One region of the Janthinobacterium sp. HH104 genome, then DNA from elsewhere that is predicted to be linked to it. Evidence: predicted binding sites of a transcription regulator. Region 1 holds the regulator's gene; each other region holds the start of a gene.
The links. The regulator FNR, encoded in region 1, switches genes on or off when oxygen is low (the NO sensors DNR and NnrR bind a similar motif). The targets are predictions, from matches to a motif close to TTGATNNNNATCAA.
Positions count from the first base shown of each region.

Region 2: cydD (thiol reductant ABC exporter subunit CydD) is a predicted target of FNR. The motif match lies at 1,945-1,958, and genes of this name have one in related genera.
Region 3: JAB6_RS25970 (universal stress protein) is a predicted target of FNR. The motif match lies at 3,237-3,250, and genes of this name have one in related genera.
Region 4: JAB6_RS09360 (PAS domain-containing methyl-accepting chemotaxis protein) is a predicted target of FNR. The motif match lies at 3,506-3,519, and genes of this name have one in related genera.

Region 1 is NZ_LRIB01000033.1:62,999-68,446, reverse strand. It holds gene JAB6_RS12985 (response regulator) at 1-1,498, opposite strand, end outside; gene fnr (fumarate/nitrate reduction transcriptional regulator Fnr) at 1,738-2,496, shown strand; gene JAB6_RS12975 (FixH family protein) at 2,500-3,024, opposite strand; gene ccoG (cytochrome c oxidase accessory protein CcoG) at 3,079-4,461, opposite strand; gene ccoP (cytochrome-c oxidase, cbb3-type subunit III) at 4,466-5,386, opposite strand; gene JAB6_RS12960 (cbb3-type cytochrome c oxidase subunit 3) at 5,379-5,448, opposite strand, start outside.
Region 2 is NZ_LRIB01000043.1:235,838-241,285, forward strand. It holds tRNA gene JAB6_RS20925 (tRNA-Arg) at 1-30, shown strand, start outside; gene JAB6_RS20930 (hypothetical protein) at 112-291, opposite strand; gene JAB6_RS29745 (PEP-CTERM sorting domain-containing protein) at 461-1,027, opposite strand; gene JAB6_RS20940 (GbsR/MarR family transcriptional regulator) at 1,336-1,884, opposite strand; gene cydD (thiol reductant ABC exporter subunit CydD) at 2,024-3,712, shown strand; gene JAB6_RS20950 (amino acid ABC transporter ATP-binding/permease protein) at 3,709-5,391, shown strand.
Region 3 is NZ_LRIB01000054.1:287,470-292,917, forward strand. It holds gene JAB6_RS25950 (phosphoglycolate phosphatase) at 1-49, opposite strand, end outside; gene rpe (ribulose-phosphate 3-epimerase) at 49-723, opposite strand; gene apaG (Co2+/Mg2+ efflux protein ApaG) at 890-1,264, shown strand; gene JAB6_RS29485 (hypothetical protein) at 1,290-1,436, opposite strand; gene JAB6_RS25965 (murein transglycosylase A) at 1,534-2,712, shown strand; gene JAB6_RS25970 (universal stress protein) at 2,745-3,182, opposite strand; gene JAB6_RS25975 (MFS transporter) at 3,320-4,621, opposite strand; gene JAB6_RS25980 (enoyl-CoA hydratase) at 4,698-5,448, shown strand, end outside.
Region 4 is NZ_LRIB01000027.1:51,078-56,525, reverse strand. It holds gene JAB6_RS09375 (chemotaxis protein CheW) at 1-272, opposite strand, end outside; gene JAB6_RS09370 (chemotaxis protein CheD) at 259-783, opposite strand; gene JAB6_RS09365 (protein-glutamate O-methyltransferase CheR) at 780-1,604, opposite strand; gene JAB6_RS09360 (PAS domain-containing methyl-accepting chemotaxis protein) at 1,608-3,305, opposite strand; gene JAB6_RS09355 (3-hydroxyacyl-CoA dehydrogenase NAD-binding domain-containing protein) at 3,871-5,448, shown strand, end outside.

The DNA.
Region 1 (5,448 bases):
GCAGGCGCTGGGCGTCGCCCACGAGGCGCCGCGGCACGTCGGGCTCGACGGCGATGGCCAGTTCCAGCTCCTTTTCGCCCGCATTCATCGTCATCGTCGTGGCCAGGGTATTCATGACTTCGTCGAGGTCGAATTCGACGGGCGACAGTTCCATGCGGCGCGCCTCGATCTTCGAATAATCGAGCACGTCGTTGAGGATGCCCAGCAGCGACTGGCCCGCCACGCGCACCATGGTCAGATACTTGCGCTGTTCCGTATCGAGCTTGGTATTGCCCAGCAAATACACCATGCCCAGCACGGCATTGAGGGGCGTGCGGATTTCATGGCTCATGTTGGCCACGAAATCGCTCTTCGCGCGGTTGGCGGCCTCGGCCCGGTCGCGTTCCTGCTCCAGTTCCGCCGCGCGCGATTCGAGTTCCTGCTGCAGGCGGTCGCGCTCGCTCATCAGGCCGTTGAACGCCTCCGTCAGTTCGCCGATCTCGTCGCGCTGCTGCACCGGCACGGGGGTGAAACGGCTGCCGCTGGTACGCAGGGCCAGCAGGGTGTCGCGCAGGCGCACCAGCGGCGACAGCAGGCGCACGGTGACCCAGCCCAGAACAAATGCGGCTAGCAGCGAAGCGAGGATGCTCCACAGCACCAGCCGGTACAGCACGCCATCGAACGGTTCGAAGGCGTCCGCGACGGGCAGCGAGGTAGCCAGCAGCCAGTTCACCGATTTCAAACGCTTGAAGCTGTTGACGGCCGTGATGCCGCGGCTGTTCGTGCTGACCATGCTGCCTTCGCCATCTTCCTTCAGCAGCTGGGTCGTCGTCAGGTTGGCGTTCGGCTGGCGCGGCTGCAGCAAGCGGCTGGTATCGGGATGCAGCACGTAGCGCGGCACGGCGCCGCGCGTGAGGATGAAGTAATAGCCGCTCTTGCCGATCTTTTCCGAGCGCAGACGCCCCAGCAGGTTGTCCTTGTACAGGCGCAGCACGCCGATCACCACGCCGGCCACCTGGCCATCGGCGGCCAGCACGGGCGCCACCATCTGCACGATGGGCATGCCGCTCGACTTGCCGAGCATCGGCTCGGTGATCATGGGCTGGCGCGTGCGCAGCACGGTCTGGAAATACTCGCGCTCGGCAACGTTGATGCCGGCGCGCCCCGCCACTTCCGGCATGTCGGCCACGACGGCGCCATGTGCATCGAGCACCAGCACGTCGTCGAACAGCACCAGCATCGAGCGGCGCGAATAGTATTCGCGCAATTGGGCCGGCTGGGCCATCAATTCCGGCGGCTGCTGCCTGGCCGTCAGGGTGACGATCTGCAGCAGCATGCCCAGCTTGTCGTCGAGCTCGGCAGCGGTGCGGCTGATCAGGGACGACTGCTGGCTCAGCAGTACTCGCGTGAAGTCGTCGCGCATATGCTGCACCTGGATCATGGTGACCAGCGCGATCATGGCGATCGAGGTCAGGCTGGTGGCCAGCGCGACTTTTGCTTTGATGCCGAGAGGCTTCATGATTTCCTTTTCAGTACCGGGCGGCACAGGCGGCAGATAATGCTGTTAGGAATTTTCCTATCAATACATCAAGTTGGCAAGCGGCGCCGCGCAAATGGCCCTCCCCGCATGGGCTTTTGACGATGTTGCCATATAATTAAAGTCGGAACGTCGTTTATTCGCCGAAATTGCGGTGAAATTGGCACACGGCAACCCTGTATGCAGTAAACTTGTTGTTGCATTTTCTAAAAGGTACCGACATGACTGAAGCGCTACTCACTCCAACCTTGCCCACAGTGACCGTGGAAGCGTTGCGTGCGCGATGCTCGACCTGCAGCATGCATCAATTGTGCCTGCCGATGGGCCTCGATATGGGCGACATGGACAGGCTGGACCAGATCATCGGCCGCCGCCGCAAGATCGTGCGCGGCGCCTCGCTGTTCCGCATCGGCGACTCGTTCCAGAACCTGTACGCGATCCGGCTGGGGCACTTCAAGACGTACCAGATCAATCCGGGCGGCGAGGAGCAGGTGACGGGTTTCCAGATGGCCGGCGAACTGCTGGGCATGGACGCCATCAGCGCCGACCGCCACCACTGTAATGCGGTGGCGCTGGAAGACAGCGAAGTGTGTGAAATCCCGTTTTCCAGCCTGGAACAATTGCTGGGCAATATGCCGACCCTGCTGCGGCATTTCCACCGCATGATGAGCCAGGAAATCACGCGCGAGCAAAGCGTGATGCTGTTGCTGGGCAATATGCAGGCGACGCAGCGTTTTGCCGCCTTCATCGTCAACCTGGCGTCGCGCTACGAAGCGCGCGGCTATTCGAGCAGCAAATTCCAGCTGCGCATGTCGCGCGAGGAAATCGGCAACTACCTGGGCCTGACCATCGAGAGCGTCAGCCGTTTATTGTCGAAATTCAAGAAGGAAGGCTGGCTGCGCGTCTCGAACCGCGAGATCGAGATCCTGCAACCAGCCAAGCTGAAAGCCATTACGGCCGGTACCGACGTCTGCAAGTAAGGCTTATAACTCTTCGTCCGCATGCAGCGCGATGCTGCGCTGCACGGGCCAGGTCCAGATGCCGGACAGGCGCCACTCGCGCTTGTCGTTTTCCACCAGCACCTGCCAGCGGCTGCGCTCGAGCATCGGCAGCGCGACCGAGAAATTGCCGGCCGCATCGGGCTGCACCAGCAGCTTGATATCCTTTTCCGGCAAAGTCGCATGCGCCAGGTGCAGCTGCAACGGCCCCTGATAGGCCTTGCCGAAGCTGTGCACGGAACCGGTCAGGCGCGCTGACGCCACGTCGTACGCCAGGCTCGTATCCATCGCCAGGTCGCTGGCGATCGTGTCGCGCTTCAAATCCTGGTTGATCGCCTTGCCCTGCTTGTAATAATCGCCCACCACCAGCGCGTCGGGCTGCGTAAACGCGATATAGCCCATGAAGCTGCCGACGACCACGGACAGGCCGGGACCGATCATCAGCAGCCATGGCCAGCGGTGCTTGTACCACGGTGCAACGGGAGGCTGCAGTTTCAGACTGTCGGACATGGTATTTCTCCTGTGTAAACGGCCAGCCCCCATGCGGGGACCGGCCTTCCTGCATTAACGCGGCACGATGAAGACCGCGCTTTCACGCACATGCAGCGACGGGTCGTCCAGCGATTGCAATTCGATCGCAATCTTGTTCGAGCCCTTCTCGCCCACGCCGTGCGGCACGCGCAGGCGGATCGGCCAGCCCAGCGTTTCCGTCGGCTGCAAGGTCACTTCTTCGCGCGTCAGCAAGGTCAGGCCCGGCAAGCCGGAAGCGCTGATTTTAAAATGCTGGCTTTGCTCGGACGTGTTCATGATCTGCAGGCGGTAGACGTTTTCGATCATGCCGTCTTCCACTTCGCGTCCCATCGAACCGCGGTCGCGGATCACGTCCATTTTCAGGGGCGTGCGCAGGGCCAGCGAGGTACATACGGCGATGATGATCAGGGCCAGGATGGAAGTGTAGATCAGGACGCGCGGGCGCATGGCGCGCTGGCGTATCTGCTTCGAATTGAAGTTGTTTTCCATCGCATGGTCGGTGCTGTAGCGTATCAGGCCACGCGGCCGCTCGACCTTGTCCATCACGCTGTTGCAGGCATCGACGCAGGCGGCGCAGCCGATGCATTCATACTGCAGGCCGTTGCGGATATCGATGCCGGTCGGACACACCTGCACGCACAGGGTGCAGTCGATGCAATCGCCCAGCTTGTCGTTGTTGCCGGCCTTCTTGCTCATGGCGCCGCGTGGTTCGCCGCGCTTGGCATCGTAGGTGATGATCAGGGTGTCCTGGTCGAACATGGCGCTCTGGAAGCGCGCGTAGGGGCACATGTATTTGCACACCTGCTCGCGCAGCCAGCCCGCGTTGCCGTAGGTTGCCAGGCTGTAGAACAAGACCCAGAACCATTCCCAGGGACCGAAATTGAGGGTGGTCACCTCGCGCGCCAGTTCCTTGATCGGCGTGAAGTAGCCGACAAAGGTAAAGCCCGTCCACAGGGCGATGGCGCCCCATACCACATGCTTGGCCGTCTTCTTGAATGCCTTGCGCACGGACGGGCCCTGCTTGTCGAGGGCCATGCGCGCGCTGCGCGTGCCCTCGATGCGGCGTTCGACCCACAGGAAGATTTCCGTGTATACCGTTTGCGGGCAAGAGAACCCGCACCACACCCGCCCGGCAATGGCCGTGACGAGGAACAACAAATACGCACAGATGATCAGCAGGGCCGCCAGATAGATGAAATCCTGGGGCCACAGCACGACGCCGAAAATGTAGAACTTGCGCGTGGTCAAGTCGAACAGCAGGGCTTGCCTGCCATTCCAGGTCAACCACGGCAAGCCGTAGAACGCGAGCTGGGTAAGCCATACGCATACCCATCGCCAGGTAGCGTAGCGTCCTTTGGCCTCGCGAGGGTAGATCTGCTCGCGGGCCGCATACATCTTGATGACTTGAGGTTCCATTACATCATTTCACGGGCGTCTGAGGATTCGACAGGCTCCAGACATACGCCGACAGCACGTGTACCTTGGACTCGCCGAGGAAATCGCTGAAGGCCGGCATGGTGTTGCTGCGTCCCTTGCGTACGGTTTCCATGATGGTATCGGCGCTGCCGCCGTACAGCCAGACCTTGTCCGTCAGATTCGGCGCACCCAGCATCTGGTTGCCCTTCGCATCGGCGCCATGACAGGCCATGCAGGCGCCAAACTTGGCTTTGCCCAGCACGGACTTGACGGGATCCGAGGTCGAACCGGACAGGCTGAGCACATAATGGGCCACGTTCTCGACATCCTTTTCGGAACCGAGGGCGGCGCCCATCGGTGGCATCTGTCCATTGCGGCCGTGCAGGATGGTGGTCTTGATGATGTCGGGTTCGCCGCCATACAGCCAGTCCTTGTCCGTCAGGTTGGGGAAGCCCTTGTTGCCGCGCGCATCCGAACCGTGGCATTGCGCGCAGTAGGTCAGGAACAGGCGCTGGCCGATGGCTTGCGCCTGCGGGTCGGCGGCCACCGTCTTCAAGTCCTGGCTCAGGTACTTGTTGAACAGGGGGCCGTAGTCGGCTTCCGCCTTCTTCAGCTCTTCCTCGTACTGGCCCGTCGATTTCCAGCCCAGGCTGCCGGCATAGTTGCCCAGGCCCGGATACAGGAACAGGTAGGCCAGCGCGAAGACGATGGTGATGTAGAACAGCCACATCCACCAGCGCGGCATCGGCGTATTGAGTTCCTTCAAGTCCTCGTCCCAGACGTGGCCCGTGGTGCCGTCGGCGGGGGCGCCGGCGACCACTTTCACTTTCGACTGCGAGTACAGCAGCACGCCGCAGCCGATGATGCCCAGCAGGGACAGCACGATGATGTAGATATTCCAGAAGCCATTGGTAAAGTCAGCCATGGTTATGCTCCTTCGCCAGGTTCATCTCGGCCTCGGCCGGATAGTCGAGCGCGTCGTCGGCG
Region 2 (5,448 bases), on a different contig from region 1:
ATGGGGGTTCGATTCCCTCTGGGCGGACCAGCTCATGCTGGCCATGCATGCGACAGCCTGTCGCATTGCCATCACTCTTCATCTCTGTTCTTCGCTGGCCTGCAAGCCGTGTCACGGCTGCGCAAACAGCACCACGCTCAGCAAATACAACAGCGGCGCCCCGCACAGCAGCGCCGAGCATGCCGAAATGATTTTCCTGTTGGCCAGTCGTGCCAGGCGCAGCCGTTCCCGCACGGGCAGGTGCTGGCGAATCACGCTGCGCGCGCGTGGCTGAAACGGTTGTTCATGCATGAGTACTCCCTCGTCGGTCAGCAGTGGATGCCGTCGAGCATAGCGAGGGGAGTCTAAAGATGGTGTAAAAAGCGGGACCTGCGCCGCAAGCGCGGTGTAAACGGGCCAAACAGGCCGCTGGCGTTGAGGGCGGCAGCGGACGCTGGTGCGCCGCTGCCGCAGATGAGGCTTACTTTCCCTGGCGGCGGCGTGCCATGAAGCCCAGCAGACCCAGGCCGGCCAGCAGCATGGCATAGGTTCCAGGTTCCGGCACGGCTGAAATGAAGGCCCTGTAATTGCTCAGACCTTTGGGCAGGCCCTCGATCGTGAAGGTGGTGCCGGCAGCCACGGGCGCGGCCCAGTGGAACACCAGTTCGCCCTGGCCGAAGTGGATGGCCAGGTAGTCATAGGCGGCCGCGCTCGTATAGGAATTGACGCCGCCGCTCAAGCCTGCCGTGGTGCCGGCAGTGCAACCCGAGGTGGCGCTTTCGCAATACGAGACGGCGGTGCCCAGGCTGGTGCCGAACACGCCATTGATATAACCCTGGATGTCCGAGGGGCTTTGTGGCACGAGATTGTCGTCATAATATTTCACCTGCAGTGCCGGAGATGGTGAATAAGTGACGGTGCTGCCGTCAATGACGAAACCGCTGGCCGGGCCCACATCCACCCAGGTGGCGGCTTGGGCCGCACTTGCCAGTACGGTCATTGCGGCCAGCATGGATGCCTTGATGGCAATGCTCTTTACGCTTTTCATGAAAATCCCCTTGTGCTTGAGACAGTCGCTTCATAGTGTTGGGACGCGTTCCTACATACCGGGGAAGTCATCCCATTGCCCGTTTTTAGTTATTTCCTGCGCGTAGCAAGTACGCAAATGAAAGCTTACTCTTGATATAAATTAATACAATTTTAATAATTCTATTGGTTTGGTTGGCAACATCGCATACGGCTATGCATGGCTGTGCTAGCGATAGCCAACATGAGGTCAAGAAATGGCGTGACAAGGCGCGCCAGCTTGTGCTAGCGGCGTCTCGGCTTTTTGGGAGGGAGGGGGGGGCGGGTGCTTCAGTCGTTGTTGCTGACGCCAAACAGGCGATCCTTGGCGTTGAGCAGCTTTTGTACCTTGGCGCCCATTTTCATCAGCTGCGCCATCGATTCGGGCGACAGGCGCTGCAAGTCGTCGAACCAGGTATTGGCCAGGTCGACCAGTTCATACATTTCACGCATGCGCTCCTGCGCATATTGATCCACGGGTTCCGTGGCCGGCGCCAGCAGCGATTCGCGCAGCACCGTCAGGGTGGGCGCCACTTCGCGGCGGCGGCGCTCGGCGGCCACCACACGGAAGATTTGCCACACATCGCCCAGCGAGGAAAAATACTCGCGCCGGTCGCCGGGAATGCGCGACTGGCGGATCAAGCCCCAGCCCTGCAATTCCTTCAGGCCGATGCTCACGTTCGAGCGTGAAAAACTCAGGTGCTCCGCGATTTCATCCGCGTGCAAAGGGTGCTCCGCGACAAATAACAAGGCGTACACTTGCCCTACCGTACGGTTAAAGCCCCAGCGGCTGCCCATCTCGCCGAAATGGCTGACAAAGGTCAGGATCAGCGGCGTCATTTGGATATGTTGAGTTTTCATAATTATCTGAATTTTTTCACGCCATACTGGTGGGGTCAATTGATATATGTCATGTTTCGCAGTATTATACAAAATATCGAATTTACAGAAAATTCTGAAAACTCAAGAAGTATAGAAGATGCCGACCACGTCCTTGTCCTTGCCCCACTTTATTCTTCCCCGTGCCGCCAGCCTGGCGCAAGGCGGCGCCGCCTTGCTGTGGCTGCCGCAGGCGGCCTTGCTGGCCTGGGCCGTGCAAGCCATGCAAGACGGTGCGCCCTGGCGCGCGGCCCTGTTGCCGGCCGCTGGCGTGCTGCTGCTGGGCGTGCTGCGCGCCGGCTGCGAAGCGTGGGGCGCGCGGCGTATGTATGCGGCGGCGCGCGCACACCTGTCCACCTTGCGGGAACAGGTGGCGCAAGCGCTGGCGCAGCGCTCGCCGCTGGACCGCCAGCGCGCCCAGTCGGGCCAGGCGGCCAGCGTCATCGCCGAACAGGCCGAAGCCATCGTGCCGTATCTGGTGCGCTACAAACCCGCGCGCTGGAAAGTCATGCTCGTGCCGCTCGTGATCCTTGCCGTGGTGACGCCGCTGTCGTGGATCGCCGCGCTGATCCTGCTCATCGCCGCCCCCTTGATTCCCGTCTTCATGGCGCTCGTCGGCATGGGCGCGCAAGCGGCCAGCCGCGCGCAGATGGTGGAAATGGGCAGCATGAACGCCTTCCTGCTGGACCGCCTGCGCGGTTTGGCCACCTTGCGCGCGCTCGACGCCGTCGACGCCACGGCCGAACGGCTCGATGCCTCGTCGCAATCGGTGCGCCGGCGCACGATGGTGGTGCTGCGCATCGCCTTCTTGTCGTCGGCCGTGCTCGAGCTGTTTTCCGCGCTCGGTGTCGCCATGGTGGCCGCCTTCATCGGTTTCTCCCTGCTGGGCAGCATCCATTTCGGCACCTGGGGCCGCGAGCTGAGCTTGGGGCAGGGCTTGTTCATCCTGCTGCTGGCGCCCGCGTTCTTCGAGCCGCTGCGCGAACTGGCCGCCGTCTGGCACGACAAGGCGGCCGGCGAAGCGGGCCTGGCCGGTTTGCACGACCTGGCTGCCGATGGCGTGCCCTTGCCTGGTTTTGGTGTGGAAGTGGCCGCCGTTTCCAGCGCCGCCATGGCCGTGGCGGCGGCGCCCGCCGTGGAACTCCGGCAATTGCGCTTTGCCCATCCCGGCGAAGCGCCCGTGTTCGACGGCTTCGACCTGACCGTGCGCGCTGGCGAACATGTGGCCCTGCTGGGCGCCAGCGGCGTCGGCAAGACCACCTTGCTGTCCCTGCTGGCCGGCTTGCTGCCCGCCAGCGGCGGCGACATCCGCATCGGCGGCGTGCGCCTGACCGACAGCACGGTCAATACCTTGCGCCAGCGTATGGCCTGGATGGGCCAGCGCCCGCACGTGTTTGCCGCGTCCGTCAGTCAGAACGTGACCCTGGGCCGCGTTGGGGCGAACGCCGCGCAAGTGACGCAGGCGCTGCACCTGGCGGACCTGGCCAAGGTGACGCAGGCGCAGCCGGCCGTCATGCTCAGCGATGGCGGCCAGGGCTTGTCCGGCGGCGAAGCCGTGCGCCTGGCCCTGGCCCGCGTGGCCCTGCATCCGCATGCGGATTTGCTGCTGGTCGATGAACCGACGGCCCACCTGGACAGCGAAACGGCGGCGCGCGTGACGGACGCCCTGCTGGCACTGGCGAAAGGCAAGACGATGATCGTCGCCACGCACGACCCGGTGCTGGCTGGCCGCCTGCAGCGCACAGTGCAGGTCGATGCGCATGCCCAAGTGCAGGAGTTGCGCGCATGAAAACTTCACTCATATCGAACCCCGTCCTGCGGCAATTGCTGCTGGCCCAGCCCCGCAAGCTGATCGTGGGCGCCTTGCTGGCGGCCCTGACGGCGGTGGCCGGCATGGCCTTGCTGGGCTTGTCCGGCTGGTTTATCACGGCCACGTCGATTGCCGGCCTGCACGCCTCGACGGCCATCGTCTTCGACGTCTTCGGCCCGTCGGCCGGCATCCGCCTGCTGGCCATCGGCCGCACGGGTTCGCGCTATGCGGAGCGGCTCGTCACGCACGACGCCACGTTCGCCGCGCTGGCCAGCATCCGCGTGCGCCTGTTCCGCGGCTGGTCGCGTCCGGAAGCGGCCAGCCGCTTGCTGCGCCAGCCCGCCAAGCTGCTGTTCCGCCTGACGGCCGATATCGACGCGCTCGAATCGCTGTACTTGCGCCTGCTCGTGCCCGCCTTTACGGCCTTGTGCGCGGCCTTGCTGGCCGGGGTGGCGCTGGGCGTCATGCAGTGGCAGCTGGGCCTGGGCCTGGCCGTGTGGCTCCTGGCCGCCGGTGGCGGCATCAGCTGGCTTGTGGCGCGCGGCGCCCGCCGTCCCGCCATCGTGCGCTCGCGCGCCATCGAAAAACTGCGTTCCGGCACCATCGACCTCGTGGCGGGCCAGACGGACCTCGTGATGGCGGGCCGCATCGACGCCCAGTGCGCGGCGCTGGGGCAGATCGACCGCTCGCTGGCGCAAGCCGATTTTGCCCTGCTGCGCCTCGAGACGGCGGCGGGCGCCGCGTATGGCGTGGCCGGCAGCGCAACCCTGGCTGGCATGCTGCTGGCCGTGGCCGTGCTGGTGGAGCAGCAAACGATGAGTTTGCCGCTGGCGGCCCTGGCCTTGCTGATCGCCCTGACGGCCGTGGAACCATTTGCCGGATTGCGCCGCGGCGCGCTGGAAGCGGGGCGCATGCTGCTGGCCGTACGGCGTCTGGCGCCGCGCCTCGATGTTGAAGAGATCACTGCACCGCCTGTCGACGCCGCACCGGGCCTGCGCCTGGAACACGTCAGCGCCGCGCATGCGGGCAGCAATAATGCCATCTTGCATGACGTATCGCTGCACATCGCCGATGGCGAGCGCGTCGCCTTGATCGGCCCCAGCGGCGCGGGCAAGTCCACCTTGCTGGCCATCGCCGCGCACGAACTGGCGCCGCTGTCAGGCAAGGTGGCCGCGCCGCGCGCCTGCCTGTTCACGCAGAAGACGGAACTATTTCAGGACAGCTTGCGCGACAACCTGCGCCTGGCCGACCCGTCCGCCAGCGATGCGCAGCTGTGGGAAGCGCTGCAATCGGCCGGCCTGGACGAGGAAGTGCGCGCGTTTGCGGACGGCCTCGACACCATGCTGGGCGAGGGCGGCCTGGGCTTGTCCGGCGGCCAGGCGCGGCGATTGGCGCTGGCGCGGCTGTTCCTGCATGAATCGACCTTGTGGCTGCTGGATGAAGCGACGGAAGCGCTCAATGCGCAGACGGCGATTGACGTCCTGCAGCGCCTGCGCGCCCGCAGCGCAGGGCGCAGCTTGCTGATCGCAACCCACTTGCGGCGCGAAGCGGCGCTGGCGGACCGGCTGGTCAGCCTGCGCGATGGCCGTATCGTGGGCGACGCGCGGCGTGGTACGGATGCCTTCGAGACTGCTCTGGCGCGCTTGCGGGGGGACTGACGGGCAACCGGTCAGTATTAGAAAGGTAGCAAGTTTACACACAGTAGGGTAACACCA
Region 3 (5,448 bases), on a different contig from region 1:
CGGCGCGCACGCCGGTCAGTACGTGGTCTTTCACCGTGCCCGCTTGCATCAGGCGCCCTTGACGGCTGCCAGCTCGGCGCGCATGGCGTCGATGACGGCTTTGTAGTCGGGCTTGCCGAAGATGGCCGAGCCGGCGACAAAGGTGTCGGCGCCGGCAGCGGCGGCAGCGGCGATGTTGTCGATCTTGATGCCGCCATCGACTTCCAGCATGATGTCACGGCCCGATTCGTCGATCATGCGGCGCGCTTCGGCGATTTTCTTCAGCGCCTGCGGGATGAAGGACTGGCCGCCGAAGCCCGGGTTGACGGACATGATCAGGATGATGTCGATCTTGTCCATCACGTGTTCCAGGTAGTGCAGCGGCGTGCCCGGGTTGAATACCAGGCCCGATTTGCAGCCATTGTCGCGGATCAGCTGCAAGGAGCGGTCGACGTGCTCGGACGCTTCCGGGTGAAAGGTGATGATGTTCGCGCCAGCCTTGGCGAAATCCGGGATAATGCGATCGACAGGCTTGACCATCAGGTGCACGTCGATGGGTACTTGTACGTGCGGGCGGATCGCTTCGCACACCAGCGGGCCGATGGTCAGGTTCGGCACATAGTGATTGTCCATCACGTCGAAGTGGATGATGTCGGCGCCGGCGGTAACGACGTTGCGCACTTCCTCGCCCAGGCGGGCAAAGTCGGCGGACAGGATGCTGGGAGCGATACGGAATGTAGTCATGGTGGAGTAGCCAAAGGATAGAAAATGCGAAGATGCGCTATTTTACGCTTGACGCCGCTACCATGCCTTATTGAAGCACGATGAAACACGGAATACGCATCGCGCGATGGTCTATGCGTCGCGCGCGACACACAATACGACTGGCAATGTCTGAATAGGAATGACGATGGCGACTTATGAATTTACGGTAACGGTCAAGACGCAATACCTGCCCGAGCAATCGGCACCGGACCAGGGGCGGCACGTGTTCAGCTACACGATCCGCGTCGTCAACACGGGCACGGCTGGCGCGCAGCTGATTTCGCGCCACTGGGTCATCACGGATGCGAACAACAAGGTGGAAGAGGTGCGCGGCCTGGGCGCCGTCGGCCACCAGCCGCTGCTGCAGCCGGGCGAACAGTTCGAATACACGAGCGGCACCATGCTGGGCACGCCGCAAGGTTCGATGCACGGCGAGTATTTCTGCGTGGCCGAAGATGGCCATCAGTTTGAAGCGCCGATTCCCGAGTTCGTGCTGTCGGTGCCACGCACCCTGCATTGACGCAACGCCGGGGGGCTTGCGCCCCTTACTTAAGTTTTTCGGTGCTGTCCTGTTCTTCGCCGAGCTGCTTGCGCGCCGGTGGGACGGGTTTTTTACCCGAATACATGGTCCACCAGACTATAAATGCCAGCAAGAAGAACGCCACCAGCGCCTCTATCATCAAGATCCACATACGCACCCCTATGTTATTTACCCGCAGCTTAGTATTTACCCGCCGTCTGTTGACACGCGGTAGTCTACCCGTTTCAATCGGTGCCGTCGCGCTTGCGTTGTCCGCCTGTACCACGCCGCCCGCGCCGCCCGCTGCCAGCGGCAAGGCGCCGCCCATCGCGCCGACCGTCGTCAGGCCGGTTCCGGCCAAGCCGGCAGAGGCCAAGGATGCCGCGGATGTGGCGGCGCCCACCTTCGTGCCCGCCAAGTTTGCCGCCTTGCCTGGCTGGGCCCGCGACGACATGCGCGCCGCCTGGCCCGCTTTCATGGCATCGTGCGGCGTGCTGGTGAAACGTCCGGACTGGAAGGAGTCGTGCACGATCGCGCGCCAGGTGAATGCCGACAGCGACAAGGCCATCCGCCTGTTCTTCGAGACCTTCTTTGTGCCGAATCAAGTCATCACCGCCGATGGCGCCAGTACCGGCTTGGTGACCGGCTACTACGAGCCGCTGCTGCACGGGGCGCGCAAGCGGGGCGGCCCATACCAGACACCGCTGTACAAGGTGCCCGACGACCTCGTCTCGGTGGATTTGTCCGGCGTGTATCCGGAATTGAAGAACATGCGCTTGCGGGGCAAGCTGGTCGGCAAGAAAGTGATACCGTACGCGACCCGCGCCGACATCGAGCGCGCCACGTCCGTCACGGGCAAGGAATTGCTGTGGGTGGATGATGAAGTCGAGGCCTTCTTCCTGCAGGTGCAGGGCTCCGGCCGCGTGCAGCTGACCGATACGCAGGAAACCGTGCGCGTGGCGTACGCGGACCAGAATGGCCATCCGTACAAATCGATTGGCCGCTACCTGGTCGACAAGGGCGAGCTGACCTTGAGCCAGGCGTCCGCGCAGGGCATCAAGGCGTGGATCGCCGGCCATCCTACGCGCAAGGATGAATTGTTCAACGCCAATCCCAGCTATGTGTTCTTCAAGGAAGAGCGCTTGCCCGACCCGAAAGTGGGGCCGAAGGGCGCGCTGGGCGTGCCGCTGACGCCGCAGCGTTCGGTGGCCATTGATTCGCGCTTTTTGCCGCTGGGCGCACCCGTGTTTTTGGCCACCACGCAAGCCAATAGCGAGATTCCCATGCAGCGGCTGGTGATGGCGCAGGATACGGGCGGCGCCATTCGCGGGCCGATCCGTGTCGATTATTTCTTTGGCTTTGGCGCGGAAGCGGCCGAGAATGCGGGCCGCATGAAGCAGAGCGGCGCCGTGTGGGTGTTGTTGCCGAAGCAGGCGCCGGCGCGCTAGGGAAAGCGTCGCCGGGCAGTTCGTGGTGTGGCTTAGCGCAAGACCATCACTGGCAGGTGGGTGTGGGCCAGCACTTTTTGCGTTTCGCTGCCCACGAACAGCTTGTTCAAACCCTTGCGGCCGTGCGAAGCCATCAGGATGATGTCGCAATGGTAGGTTTGCGCCGCATTGACGATTTCATCGTGCGGGCTCGGCGACACGGCGACCACGCCTTCGAAAGGTACGCCGGCGGCGCCTGCCGCTGCGCCGATCTTGTCGATGGCGCGTTGCGACGCTTCCTGCATCTGCTGTTCATACAGGCTGGCGTCGAGCACGATGCCGCCGTCCGCCATCGGCGAGAACGGGAATGGTTGCACCACGCTGATGGCGACCAGCTTGGCCTTGTTCAATTGGGCGAAGGCGAGGGCGGTCTCGGCGGCTTTGTCGGACAGCGGCGAGCCGTCGGTGGGAAATAAGATGGTGTTAAACATAGCGTGCTCCTCAAGTGATGTAAGACAGCTTATGGATTTACATCAATTAAAACCTTGATGTAAATCAAACCTCACGGGCTTTGGCGTGAATAGTGTCGCCAAAGCAATCTTTTGCCAGTGTATTCCCGTTCACCGCTTCAGGTGCGCACGCTACGCAGCGGCGTGCCCCACACCATGGCCACCGTCAACACGATGCTGCCGGCCGCGATGCAGGCCAGGCCATTGCGCACGCCAAAATGTTCCGCTATCCAGCCGGCGGCCAGCGCACCCAGCGGCGCCGTCGCTACCGTCAGGAAACGCATGGTCGACGTCATGCGGCCCAGCATGGGGTCGGGCGTGACTTTTTGGCGCAAGCCCAGGTAGGGAATAAAGAACAGCATCACGCCGCAATCGAAAAAGAACATCAGAACGGCATAGGCGACGGCGCTGGCCGCTGCGCTACCGAACAGCGCGGCGGGTATCGTGGGCGTCAGGGCAAAGCAGAGCGAAGTCGATGCCAGGCCGATCAGGATGGTGCGGCCGGCGCCATAGCGGCGCGTCAGCGGCTTGACGATGAAGGCGCTGAGCAGGACGCCGGCGCCACCGAGCATCTGCGTCATGCCCAGCACGCCCGGGCTCATGCCCAGGTCGCGCGTGGCGAACAGCACCGTCAAGGCCATGCTGGCGTAAAACAGGAAGTGCCAGATGCCGGCGCCCCAGGCCAGCCCGCGCAGCAGCGGTTCGCGCCAGACGAACAGCAAGCCGTCGGCGATGTCGCGCAAAGCGTGCTTGTCGGACGGCGCGGGTCGCGGGTCGCGCACGCTCATGGCGCGCAGATTGAAGACGGAAACCAGATAGCCGCAGGCCGTGCACAGGATGGCGACGGGCGCCGACAGCACTTGCACGAGCACGCCGGCCAGGCCGGGACCGATCAGGCGCGAAGCCGATTCGGTGGCGGCAAATTTGGACTGCGCATCGATCAAGCCGTCGCGGCCCACGAGGAAAGTCAGAAACACCTGTTCGGCGCCACCACCGACGACGAAGCCCGTGCCGATGATGAAGCCCACTATATATAACCATGGCATCGACAGCACGCCGCACCAGTAAGCCACGGCCACGCTGGCCAGGGCCAGGCCCGACATGCTTTCGCTGAACAGCATGATCGGGTGCTTGCTGCGCCGATCCAGCAGCACGCCGACGGGCAAGCCGAAGAGGGCGAACGGCAGCGCCTGCAGCGCAACCAGCACGCCCATCTGTTCCGGTGTCGCATGCAGCAAGAGCACCGCGCACAGGGGCAGGGCCAGCGAGGTAATCTGGGCGCCGAAGCAATTGAGGCCGTTGCTGAACCACAGGCGGCGGAAATTGACGCTGGCGGCGCTGCCGTCGCCACGCAGATAGTGGGCGCAATACTGGAAGAGGGAAGAGAAAATATGCTGCTCGATAAAAAAGATCGGGCTCACAATAATAGCAGCGCACCTGCCGCGCCGCTGCCGTTAGCCGCTACAATCGTTGCACCGTTCATCGAGAGGAGACACCATGCAATACGAAGACCTGATCATCGATATCCAGGACAAAGTGGCGGTCATCCGCCTGAACCGACCCAAGGCCCTGAATGCCTTGAACGACAACATGATGAATGAGCTGGGCGACGCCTTGCTGAAGTTCGACGCCGACGAGAGTATCGGCTGCATCGTGCTCACGGGCAGCGAAAAAGCATTTGCCGCCGGCGCCGACATCGCGGCCATGGCCGATTACACCTACCCCGATACCTATACCCAGGGCTACATCAGCCGTAACTGGGAGCATATCTTGCGCGTGCGCAAACCGGTGGTGGGCGCCGTGGCCGGCTATGCGCTCGGTGGCGGCTGCGAACTGGCCATGATGTGCGATTTCCTGATCGCCGCTGACAGCGCCAAGTTCGGCCAGCCGGAAATCAAGGTTGGCGTCACGCCGGGCGCGGGCGGTACGCAGCGTTTGCCGCGCGCCATCGGCAAGGCCAAGGCCATGGACCTGCTGCTGACGGCGCGCACCATCGATGCCACCGAGGCGGAACGCATCGGCCTCGTGTCGCGCGTGGTGCCGGCAGATAAATTGCTGGAAGAAACCCTGGCCGCCGCCAAGACCATCGCCGCCATGCCGACTTCGGTTGCCATGATGATCAAGGATTGCGTCAACCGCGCCTTTGAAACGACCTTGACCGATGGTGTCGCCTACGAGCGCCGTTTGTTCCAGGCCGCCTTCGGTACGCCGGCGCAAAAAGAAGGCATGCACGCTTTCCTGGAAAAGC
Region 4 (5,448 bases), on a different contig from region 1:
TTGTCCGTGGCCACGGCGCGCGGCGCATCGGCGCGGAACAAGCGGCCCAGGTTGACCACCGGGATGACGCTGCCGCGCAAGGTGAACATGCCTTCCAAATACGCGGGCGACAGGGGCAGGGCAGTGACTTTCGCGGGATAGTTCACCACTTCGCGGATGCAGCTGGCGGGCAGGGCGAATTCATCACCGCCCAGGTGGAAGGAGCCGAACAGTTCGGTGGCCGTGTCGCTTGTGCCCTGCGCTTGCAAGCCCGTCGCTTCATGCATATCCATATGCGCCTTCCTTGCGTGGAATCAATTCAGGTTGCGCCACCACATCGGTGACGGCGTAGCTGTGCCGGGCGCAATCGATCAGCAACTGGCGCCCGTGGCGGCCGCCCAGCGCGCAAAAGCTGACGTGCAAGCCGCACTGGTCCAGGTATTTTTGCGCCGCTTCCGCGTTTTGCCTGCCTATCTGCAGCCGCCCGTTGCGCGGACCAAACATGCTGGCGCCGCCCGCCAGCACCACGTCGATATCGGGGTAATCGGCCTGGCGCACGCCCATCAGGCGCAGCAGCGAAGGCACGGCCTGGCTCACATAGCGCGCGCCAAGGGCGCTATCGGCGCCGGGCGCTTCCGGCAACAGACAATGGGCCAGGCCGCAGCATGGGCCATTCTTCCAGATGAAGCCGATGCCGATGCAGGAGCCGAGCAAGGCTTGCAGCTGCTCGCCGTGCGTGCCCACGCTCAGTTGGCCCATGCCGACATGGTGCAGCGGCAGGCGATGATCGATGATGATGCTCATGCGGTACCCGCCTTATAAATCATGGGAAACTCGAATTGGTAGCCGGTGCCGAGTCGGGTGATGGTTTCCGATTCGCCCAGGATCAGCCGGCCTTCATCCTTGAGACTCACGCGCGCCTGGCGCAGCACGGTTTCCTGGTGCTCGGCATCGAAATAGATGAGCACATTGCGCAGGAACACCAGGTCGAACTGCCGCGCCGGGCGCAGCGCTTCGAGCAGGTTATGCTGGGCAAAGCTGACGTGTTGCCGCAATTCCTCGTTGACCTGGACGCCATACGGTGCTGGCGTGAAATATTTGCGCAGCAAGTCCGGGTGCGACAAGCGGATGCGCTCGACGGAGCGCCCGCTGTACTGGCCCGCCCGCGCCGCGCCCAGGATCTGCTGCGAAATGTCGCTGGCCAGGATCTGGTAGCGGAAAGACGGCACTTGCAGCTTGAATTGCTCGCACAGCATGGCGATCGAATACAGTTCCTCGCCGCTGGCCGCCGCCGCCGACCAGATGGCCAGGCAGCCGTCCGGATGCGCGCGCGCCCAGGCGGGCAGGTAGCGGTCGCGGAAGTAATCCCAGACCTGCGGCGTGCGGAAGAACAGAGTGTCGTTGGTGGTCACCAGGTCGATGAAATGGGCCACCTCGTCGCGGTCGCTGGCCACGCGCTCAAGGTAAGCCTGGTAGCTGTGCAGGGACAGCGCCTGCAGCCGTGGCTGCAAACGCCGTTCCAGCAAGACGCTCTTGCGCGCCGTCATGGCGATGCCCGTGTGCTGGCGTACCAGCGCGATCAGGGTCGTCAGCACCTCGGGCGTCAAGGTGGCCGCGTGGCTCATCGCCTACACCACGAAGCCGGAGACAGTCTGGTTCAGGCTGCCTGCGCGCTCGTTCAAGCCATCGGTCGAGCGGGCGATGCTGTCGCAGTTGGCGGCCGACTTTTCCGTTTCCTCGGCAATGTACTGGATGGCCGTGGACACTTCGCGCGCCGTCAGCAGCTGCTCGTTGGCTGCCTTCGAGATGTCGGAAATGGCCAGGGTGGTCTTCGCCACGCCCGAGACGATCTTGTCGAAGGCGTCGCTGGCCTGGCGTGAAATCTCGCTGCCTGTCGACACGCGCTTGACGGATTCGTTGATCAGCTTGGAAATTTCCTTGGTCGCCTGCGACGAGCGCTCGGCCAGCTTGCGCACCTCGTCGGCGACGACGGAAAAGCCCAGGCCGTGCTCGCCCGCGCGCGCCGCCTCGATGGCCGCGTTGAAGGCCAGCATGTTGGTCTGGTTGGCGATCTCGCTGATGACCTTGACGATTTCGCCGATGTCTTCCGAGGAGCGGTTGATCAAGTCCATCGCTTCGATCGACTTGGCGACGGCGCGCGCGCCCGCTTCCGCTTCCTGCTGCGTGGCTTTCGCCAGGGAATCGGCATTCGAAGTGTTTTCCGCGATGGAGTTGATGGAAAACGTCAGGCCGTCGATGGAGGCGTTCATTTCTTCCACCGTGGCGCCCAGCGCCTGCGTGCCCACGGCGACGCCCGTGGCCCGTTCGGCGATGGCGTTCGACGCGTCGGCAAAGCCGTTGGCCGCCGACACCACGTTGCCGATCACGCCGCGCAAGTCGACGATCATCTTGCTGATGCCGCCGGCCAGAAGGTCGATCGGTTCGCTGCCTTCGGGCACGATATTGCAGGTCAGGTCGCCTTGCGCCGCGCGCGCCACCGAGTCGAGCAGGGCATTGACCTTGCGGCTGTCGTTGGCGGCCTTGGCCTGGATGCTGTTTTCCAGGTTCACCTGGTCCGTGATGTCGATGGCGAACTTGACCACTTTATACGGCTTGCCGTTCAGGTCCAGGATGGGGTTGTAGGTGGCCTGTATCCACACCACCTTGCCATGGTTGCCCAGCCGCTTGTAGCGGCCCGCGTCGAATTCTCCGCGGTTGAGCTTTTGCCAGAATTTCTTGTACTCGGTGCTGCTGGCATACTCGGGTTCGCAGAACATGCGGTGGTGCTCGCCCTGGATATCGCTCAAGTCGTAGTCCATGACGGCGAGGAAATTGTCGTTCGCGTCCAGCACATTGCCCTGCATGTCGAATTCGATCACGGCCTGCGCCTTGCCGATGGCGCTGACCTTGCCTTCGTATTCGACATTGCGCTTTTTCAGGGCCGTGATGTCGGTAGCGAACTTGATGACTTTATACGGCTTGCCGTCCGCGTCGAGGATGGGATTGTAGGAAGCATTGATCCACACCTCGCGCCCATCCCTGGCGCGGCGCTTGTATTCGCCCTGGTCGAATTCGCCGCGTCCCAGCTTGGCCCAGAAGTTGCTGTATTCATCCGTTTTGACATACTCGGGGTCGCAGAAGATGGCGTGGTGCTTGCCTTGCACTTCGGCCAGGGTATAGCCGACGACGCGCAGGAAATTGTCATTCGCATGCAGGATGGTGCCGTCAAGCTCGAATTCGATGACGGCCTGGACACGGTTCAATGCAGTATTTATCGCTTGTAAGTCCAGATCCTGCGAGTGGCTGACATGGCTGGCTGCGTCCATAGTATTTCCTTCGGGGTGAGAAGAGGAATGGGAACGATAAGGCTGCTGTTATTATTTTTCCGCTATCGGTTTAAGGCAGGGATTAAGGCGGCGATGTTATTGCATTTCCGGCATCTGGTGATAATCGGTGAGAATGTGCGCGATCAACGGCCGCCAGTGTTCGCCCTACGGTTTGCCTTTAGTAGATAAATTGTAGAGTATTGATTTGAATCAACAATTTTATTATTCCCCAGCGTCTGGCGAAAAACAAGGGGCGGGAATAAATAATGTAAAAACTGTCGTAATTGCCCCATGTCGGCATATAACAAACCCATTCTTTTACATAATAAAACGTTGTTATTATTGTTGTGGTTTTATTATTTAAATGAATATCCAAGTGATAGCTTCTACAAGAGCTTGCCGCTTGCAGCAGAATCTTTCCGCAAACGATGTTGTACCATGGCGTAGCATGCTGGCGCCGGGCGCGCCACGACAAAAATAATACGAGCGTTCTTTTATGCGGTATAGTGAAGCTTCATCCCTTGCAACCACCTCATCGCTGAGCAAAAATCAATAAGGAAGAGACATGAGTGCTGAATATCAAGTAAACGGCGCCGTTGCCGTCATTACCCTGGCCAACCCGCCCGTCAATGGCCTGGGTCTGGCGACGCGCACGGCCGCCGTGGCTGGCATCCGCCAGGCGCTGGCCGACGAGGCCGTCAAAGCCATCGTCATCACGGGCGCCGGCAAGGCCTTTTCGGGCGGCGCCGATATCAAGGAATTCAATTCGCCCAAGGCGCTCACGGAACCGACCCTGCACACCCTGATCAACGTCGTTGAACAATCGACCAAGCCGGTCGTGGCGGCTATCCACAGCGTCTGCATGGGTGGCGGCCTGGAGCTGGCGCTCGGTTGCAACTACCGCGTGGCCGCACCGGGCGCGCAGATGGCCTTGCCGGAAGTCAAACTCGGCATCTTGCCGGGCGCGGGCGGCACGCAGCGCCTGCCGCGAGTGCTAGGCCTGGAAATGGCCCTGAACATGATCGTCTCGGGCACGCCCGCCGCGTCCGAAAAACTGGCCGGCACGGCCCTGTTCGACGAAGTCATCGCGCCTGGCGCCGATTTGCTGGCCGCCGCCGTGGCCTTCGCCACGAAAGTGGCCGACGTGCGTCCGCTGCCGAAAGTGCGCGAGCGCAAGGTCGACTACCCGAACCACGAAGCTTTCTTGCAGTTTTCGCGCAATACCGTCAAAGCCATGTCCGGTCCGTTCCCCGCACCGCTCAAATGCGTCGATGCCGTGGCGGCCGCCGTGACGATGAAATTCGACGACGGCTTGAAGTACGAGCGCGAACTGTTCATGCAGCTGGTGCAGTCGCCCGAGTCGAAAGCCCTGCGCCACGCCTTCTTTGCCGAGCGTGTCGCCAGCAAGGTGCCCGACGTGCCGTCCGACACGCCAGTGCGCGCGATCGCCAGCGCGGCCATTGTCGGCGCCGGCACCATGGGCGGCGGCATCGCCATGAACTTCGCCAACGCGGGCATCCCCGTGATGCTGCTGGAAACCAAACAGGAAGCGCTGGACAAGGGCCTGGCCACGATCCGCAAGAATTACGAGAACACGGTGAAGAAGGGCAAGCTGACGCAAGAGAAGGCCGAGCAGCGCATCGCGCTCGTTTCCGGCACCTTGGCCTATGCGGACATCGCGCAAGCCGATATCGTCATCGAAGCCGTCTTCGAAGAGCTGGGCGTCAAGGAAAGCGTGTTCAAACAGCTCGACGCCGTCATGAAGCCGGGCGCCATCCTCGCCTCGAACACGTCCACTTTGGACCTGGACAAGATCGCCGCGTTCACTAAACGTCCGCAGGACGTGATTGGCACGCATTTCTTCAGCCCGGCGAACGTCATGAAGCTGCTGGAAATCGTCCGTGGCAAGGAAACGGGCAAGGACGTGCTGGCCACGGCGCTGGCACTGTCGAAAAAACTGAAGAAGACAGGTGTCGTCTCGGGCGTATGCGACGGCTTTATCGGCAACCGCATGATCGAGCAATACAGCCGCCAAGCCGGTTTCCTGCTGGAAGAAGGCTGCCTGCCGGAACAGGTCGACAAGGCGGTCGAGAAATTCGGCTTCGCCATGGGACCGTTCCGCATGGGCGACCTGGCCGGCAAC